One region of the Marinomonas dokdonensis genome, then DNA from elsewhere that is predicted to be linked to it. Evidence: predicted binding sites of a transcription regulator. Region 1 holds the regulator's gene; the other holds the start of a gene.
The links. The regulator PhoB, encoded in region 1, activates phosphate uptake and scavenging genes when phosphate is short. The targets are predictions, from matches to a motif close to TGTCATANNNNTGTCANA.
Positions count from the first base shown of each region.

Region 2: ACUM5Y_RS06000 (PhoX family protein) is a predicted target of PhoB. The motif match lies at 1,737-1,754, and genes of this name have one in related genera.

Region 1 is NZ_JBRAND010000003.1:103,195-106,618, forward strand. Features, by position in the region: gene ubiA (4-hydroxybenzoate octaprenyltransferase) at 1-739, shown strand, start outside; gene phoB (phosphate regulon transcriptional regulator PhoB) at 805-1,500, shown strand; gene phoR (phosphate regulon sensor histidine kinase PhoR) at 1,497-2,834, shown strand; gene ACUM5Y_RS08260 (response regulator) at 2,911-3,424, opposite strand, start outside.
Region 2 is NZ_JBRAND010000002.1:325,944-329,367, forward strand. Features, by position in the region: gene rpsA (30S ribosomal protein S1) at 1-1,226, shown strand, start outside; gene ACUM5Y_RS05995 (hypothetical protein) at 1,372-1,647, opposite strand; gene ACUM5Y_RS06000 (PhoX family protein) at 1,879-3,424, shown strand, end outside.

The sequences.
Region 1 (3,424 bases):
TTTTATATTGGGTGTTTTTAGCATGCGCTCTGCTGGTTGCGTAATAAATGATTATGCAGATCGCAAAGTCGATGGTCATGTTGACCGCACCAAGAATCGTCCTTTGCCCTCGGGCCGGGTGAGCGAGAAAGAAGCCTTAGCCTTATTCGCAGGCCTTGCTTTACTCAGCTTTGTATTGGTGCTCTTTACCGATTTACAAACCATCTTATTGTCTGTGGTTGGTCTAGGCTTAGCCGCACTTTACCCTTTCATGAAACGCTATACCCATTTACCGCAACTCTTCTTAGGGCTGGCATTTTCATGGGCCATTCCAATGGCTTACAGCGCCCAAGGCGGTAATCTTGCGGACCCACAACTGTGGATGCTATTTGTGGCAAATTGCTTCTGGACCATAGCTTACGACACCTACTATGCCATCACAGACCGGCCTGACGATTTAAAAATTGGCATCAAATCAACCGCCATTCTCTTCGCCCAATACGATTTATTGGTCATTGTGTGTTTGCAAGGCCTGATGCTGTCACTGATGTTTTGGGTGGGTATCTTGTCTGCCCAACATTGGCCTTATTTTGTCGCGCTATTGGTCTGCCTCTGGCTTTTCTATCAGCAGTTTCAGCAATCCAAAACCCGCGATCGCCAAGCCTGCTTTAAATCCTTCCTAGACAATAACCGCGTTGGCTACACTCTATTCCTAGGCATTATCGGCAGCTATTTTGTTGAATATATGGCAACGATGTGACATTTTAACCTAATTGTCACATTTGGTCGTTTTAATAAACCGTTCCTGAGATGAGGATAGATCCTGTGACCGGTAAAAAAGTATTAATAATTGATGATGAGTCTTCCATACGTGAAATGATTGCCGTTGCCCTAGAGATGGCCGGCTACGAGTATTTGGAAGCAGAAAACAGCCAACAAGCCCATGAAATTATTGTTGACCATCGACCTGACCTAATTCTTGTCGATTGGATGATGCCTGGCGGCAGTGGCATAGAGCTAACTCGACGCCTGAAAAAAGACACAACCACGGCGGAAATCCCCGTTATTATGCTGACCGCAAAAAGCGAAGAAGATAATAAGATTCAAGGATTAGAAGTTGGTGCGGACGATTACATCACCAAACCTTTCTCGCCCCGTGAACTGGTGGCACGCTTAAAAGCGGTATTGCGCCGTGCGACACCTCAAGGCGTCGATGAGCCGATCGAAGTAGAAGGTTTAGTACTCGACCCAATCAGTCAGCGCGTTACCATTGGTAGCCGTCCATTAGAAATGGGGCCAACCGAGTACCGCTTACTCAAATTTTTAATGACTCACCAAGAACGAGCTTATTCTCGCGCACAGCTGCTTGATCAAGTGTGGGGTGGCAATGTTTACGTCGAAGAGCGCACCGTCGATGTTCATATTCGTCGTTTACGTAAAGCCATTGGCAACACCCATGACACCCTGATCCAAACCGTACGCGGCACAGGTTATCGTTTTTCAGCTAAAAGGACGGCATGAAAACCATCTGGCGTAACACCATACTGCGTTGGCTCATTGGCCTCGCCGCCTGTATTACTATTGGCCTAGTTTTAGGTCATTTGTTGGCGGTGGTTTTGCTGTATGTTCTCGGCACCCTATATTGGCAGTTTTATCAGCTTTATACCTTCCACCATTGGCTGCGCCACTCTGGTCGCAAAGCCCCACCAGAAACCAGCGGTATCTGGGGTGAAGTATTTGATTCGGTTTATCGCTTGCAGAAAAAGCAACGTAAATCGAAACGCCGTATGCGCCAAGCCTTAACTCGAATTGAAAGCTCTACCGCCGCCTTAAAAGAAGGCGTTATTATGGCGGACAACCAAGGCAACTTGGAATGGTGGAACAATTCCGCGGCACACTTTCTAGGCCTGATGCGTCCTGTCGATCGCGGCCAAGCCATCACCAACATAGTACGTAACCCAGATTTCTTCCGTTACTTTAGCCAAAAGCGTTTTGGCGAACCTCTGGTAATTAAATCGCCAGCAAAAAGCGGTGTTTATTTAGAAATACAAACCACCCTTTATGATAAAAATGATCACCTGATTTTTATCCGTGATGTGACTCGCCTGCACCTGTTAGAACAAATGCGTAAAGACTTTGTGGCCAACGCTTCTCACGAGTTAAAAACGCCCCTCACGGTGATTAAAGGCTATCTTGAAACCCTTTCCATGTTTAAAGACAGTTTGCCTGCCAGTATGCAAAAAGGCATAGTGAATATGTCTGATCAATCTGAACGCATGGAACACCTGATAGAAGATCTACTGCTGCTCTCGCGTCTAGAAAGCAATGATAAACGCGAAGTAGACCAATGGCTTAAAGTAAGTGATTTGATTCAGGCCATCCAGAAAATGGCTTCGCCGATTCTCACCGACCAACATCAACTCACTTTTGATATTCCTGAAGATGCGCGCTTGTATGGCTCCTTTAAAGAGCTATACAGTGCCTTCTCGAACTTGGTCGTAAATGCAATTAAATACTCACCAGACGGTGGTGAAATTACCGTAATGTGGGAAGCAAACGAATTTAGTGGTGTCTTTTCGGTACAGGATACCGGTTTGGGTATTGAGCCGCGTTATATCCCTCGCCTTACGGAACGCTTTTTCCGTGTGGATAAAGGCCGAGGCTCCAAAACTGGCGGCACAGGCTTGGGCTTAGCCATTGTAAAGCACGTTATTTTACACCACGATGCCAAGCTACAAATTCGTAGCCAGCCAGGCTTCGGCAGCACCTTCTCCTGCCATTTCCCCGCCAGCCGCATCCGAACAGACGCCTTTGCTCTTGAAAGCGATACAGAAGCGCTTAAGAGCTCTGATTAAACAATAAGGGCGCTCCATGGAGCGCCCTTACTTATTCCCTGCTACATCGCTGGCAAGCTAGCGACAAATTTTCTGCTTACAAACTTTCAAATAAGCTTTTCATAAACGCTTCTTTTTCGTCATCTTGGTCAATCAATACTAGGGTGACGGTTAAGAAAGTCGAGTCGTGCTTTTTCTCTGTGGTCGCCACAGACTGAACATAATAATTTAGGCGATTAATCTGCCCTTGGTATTCTAAATCCAGCACAGCTTGGCCTAATACGGCAGGGATCACATCATCACTCTTTATCAAAAGAGTGCCCTCTTGTTTAGAAAGCTTAATCACCATGCAACGAAATTGCTTATTTTCAAAGCGAACCATGGTGGGAATTTTTACATCCTTCATAGTCACGCTCGGCGCGGTAACTTTAGGGGTCACTTGAGTAGTTTTGCTACCAGCTCCAAGCAGAATGTCCAAAGAGGCTGCTGAGCTACTATCAGAGCCCAACGCGCTGCCAGGGCGTGCTTTTTGCGAAGCTAATTTGCCATCAATATTATGCTTTTTCGCCGCCGACATGACCTTATTCACCAGCTGTTCACTGGAAAACGGC
Region 2 (3,424 bases), on a different contig from region 1:
AGTTCAAACTTATCAAGCTTGATCAAAAACGTAACAACGTTGTTGTATCTCGTCGTGCCGTTATGGAAGCGACTAACAGCGCTGAACGTGAAACACTACTTGCTTCTCTTGAAGAGGGTCAAGAAGTTAAAGGTATCGTTAAGAACCTTACTGATTACGGTGCGTTCGTTGATCTTGGTGGTGTTGATGGTCTTCTACACATCACTGACATGGCTTGGAAACGCATCAAGCACCCAAGCGAAATCATTGCTGTTGGCGATGAAATCGACGTTAAAGTACTTAAGTTTGACCGCGAGCGTAACCGTGTGTCTCTAGGTCTTAAGCAATTGGGTGAAGATCCATGGGTAGCTATTAAAGCTCGTTACCCAGAAGGTACTAAAGTAACGGCTAAAGTTACTAACTTGACTGATTACGGTTGCTTCGCAGAGCTTGAAGAAGGCGTAGAAGGTCTAGTACACGTATCTGAAATGGATTGGACTAACAAAAACATCCACCCATCTAAAGTTGTTCAGATCGGTGATGAAGTTGAAGTTATGATCCTAGACATCGATGAAGAGCGTCGTCGTATTTCTTTGGGTATCAAGCAATGTACTATGAACCCATGGGAAGAGTTTGCTACTTCTTTCAACAAAGGCGACAAGATCTCTGGCGCAATCAAGTCTATCACTGACTTTGGTGTGTTCATCGGTCTTGACGGCGGTATCGACGGTCTTGTTCACCTATCTGACCTATCTTGGGACGAAGCAGGCGAAGAAGCAGTACGTCAATACAAGAAAGGCGATATGCTTGAAACAGTTGTATTGTCTATCGATGCTGAACGTGAGCGTATCTCTCTTGGCGTTAAACAGCTTGAGGAAGATCCATTCCTAGCTTACGTTGCTGAGAATGATAAAGGTGCTGTTGTTACTGGTACTGTTTCTTCTGTTGATGCAAAAGCAGCGGTTGTTGTTCTTGCTGAAGGCGTTGAAGCGACATTGAAAGTATCTGAAATCAGCCGCGAGCGTACTGAAGATGCAAGTGCTGTATTGAAAGAAGGTGACAGTGTTGAAGCTGCGATCATCAATGTTGATCGTAAAGCACGCACAATCGCTCTTTCTATCAAGCAGAAAGATGCAACTGAAGAAAAAGCTGCGATGAAGTCTCACTCTGAGAAACAGCAAACTGAAGCGAACGGTCCTACCACTATCGGTGATTTGATCAAAGCTCAGCTAGAAAACCAAAACTAAGTTTAGGTTTTTAAATGTGTTGTAAAAAGCGGGCCTTGGCCCGCTTTTTTTTGTCTTTTTTTTATATCAAGTGATCTCAAACGATTGACAGAAAAACTATACATATAACATGTGGATAACCATGGGTATAGGCTTGGTGTATGTTCTATCTTAACGACTTTAATAGACTTTGAATGTCGTTTTCATCCCATTCAGTTTTTTCTATTAACAGTTTAAGTTCTTCATTTTTATGAAGGTTTTCCAGATTTTTCTGAAATTTCGCAAAGTGCAAATCTTTGATGAGCCGTTCGTCTTCAGGTGAGCGATAAAGAGGCTTTTGGCTGCTGTAGGTTTCTTTTTGTTCTGGCTTGTTTTCAGTTTTGCTGGGGGTGCTTAAGCGGCTGACTTTGCGATAAGTGTCCAAAAATTGTTTTTTGTTCATAATAATACTGGCCAGTCAAAAATGGTTAAGAGCACTAATAGGTTAGGAGCTTTACAGCGAGATTACCAGTGTCTTAGCTGTCTTAATAGCGTCATGAAATTGTCTTAACGCCATCATCTAAATGTAATGAAAGCTTGGCTTAATAACCCTACTTTAAAAACATCATTGGTGCGCTTGTGGAAAGGTAAGCCAATGTTTATTGATGACAATTTAAGACTTGAGGATATTGCGATGCCAGTTAAGCAGGATCAAGTGCTTGGTTTTGATGAGCACGATGAATTAGTAAGACCCGCGCCAGAGATGGTGGAATTTGAAGAAACCGCTAATCGTATGGTTTCTCGCCGTGGCTTTTTGTCAGGTGGTGCTGCTGTGGGGGCTTCCGCTTTTGTAATGGGCTCTACAACACTTGCTGCCAGTAAAGCGTTGGCGGGTGAAGAGATGAAGATGTCTCGTTTGGCATTTGATATGGTCAAAGCCAATGCAGAAGACACAGTAACCGTTCCTGCTGGTTACAAGTGGGATATCTTGGCTTCTTGGGGCGAGCCAATGTTTTCGAATGCACCAGCTTTTGATTCAGCAACTGGTGGTACGGGTGCTTCTCAAGAAATGGCTTTCGGTGACCATTGTGATGGTATGGCGTTATTTTCGCACCACGGTCGTCAGATTCTATGTGTAAACAATGAATACACTAACCTTAAAACCCTACATGCTAACCGCACTGACGGCGTGCCTACTTCTGCGGATGATATTCGTAAAAGTAAAGCAGCCCATGGTGTGAGTGTCGTAGAGATTGCTCGTGCAAATGGCAAGTGGGCGATTGTAAAAGACTCTGAATACAACCGTCGTATTACAGCAGATACCGAAATGGACATTACAGGTCCTGCTCGTGGTCATGATTTGATGAAGACCAAAGCAGACCCTAAAGGTGTGCTTGCGAAAGGTACTTGGAACAACTGTGGAAATGGTCAGACACCTTGGGGCACTTACCTAACCTGTGAAGAGAACTTTAATGGTTACTTCTCTTCAACGAATGACAATGCGCCGCTAACACCACAAATGAAGCGTTACGGTATCAGTCATAAGGATTGGGGATACAAATGGGCAATGGCAGATGCGCGTTTTGATATTTCTAAAGATCCACAAGAGCCAAACCGCTTTGGTTACATTGTTGAGATTGACCCATTAAACCCTGCTGCGCGCCCGAAAAAGCGTACCGCATTGGGTCGTTTTAAGCATGAGAATGCAGAAGTAGAAGTAGCGGCAAATGGTCATGTGGTTGTTTACCTTGGTGATGATGAGCGTGGTGAGTTCTTGTACCGTTTTGTTTCTAAACACAAGTTTGTTGTGGGTGGGGATAACAGTGAATTGTTGGAAGAAGGTACGCTTTATGTGGCGAAATTCTTCGATAACAACACAGGTATGTGGATCGCACTGACGCCAGAATCTACTGGTATGACCGAAGCTGAAATTGCCATTTATACTCGTTTAGCGGCTTCTAAAGTAGGTGCGACCACCATGGATCGCCCAGAGTGGGTTGCTTCTAACCCAGCTAAAGTGGAAGTCTACTGTGCTCTAACAAACAATAAAAACCGTGGTGTTAAACCTAATGCGGGTGGTGATGAAACACCGCCACAGGGCCCAAACCCACGTGTTAATAACAATTTTGGTCAAATCGTTCGCTGGCGTCCAGAGAACCAAGATCATACCTCTGTCAACTTCTCTTGGGACTTGTTTGTCTTGGCGGGTAACCCAGCGGTTTATGATGATGCCAATGCAG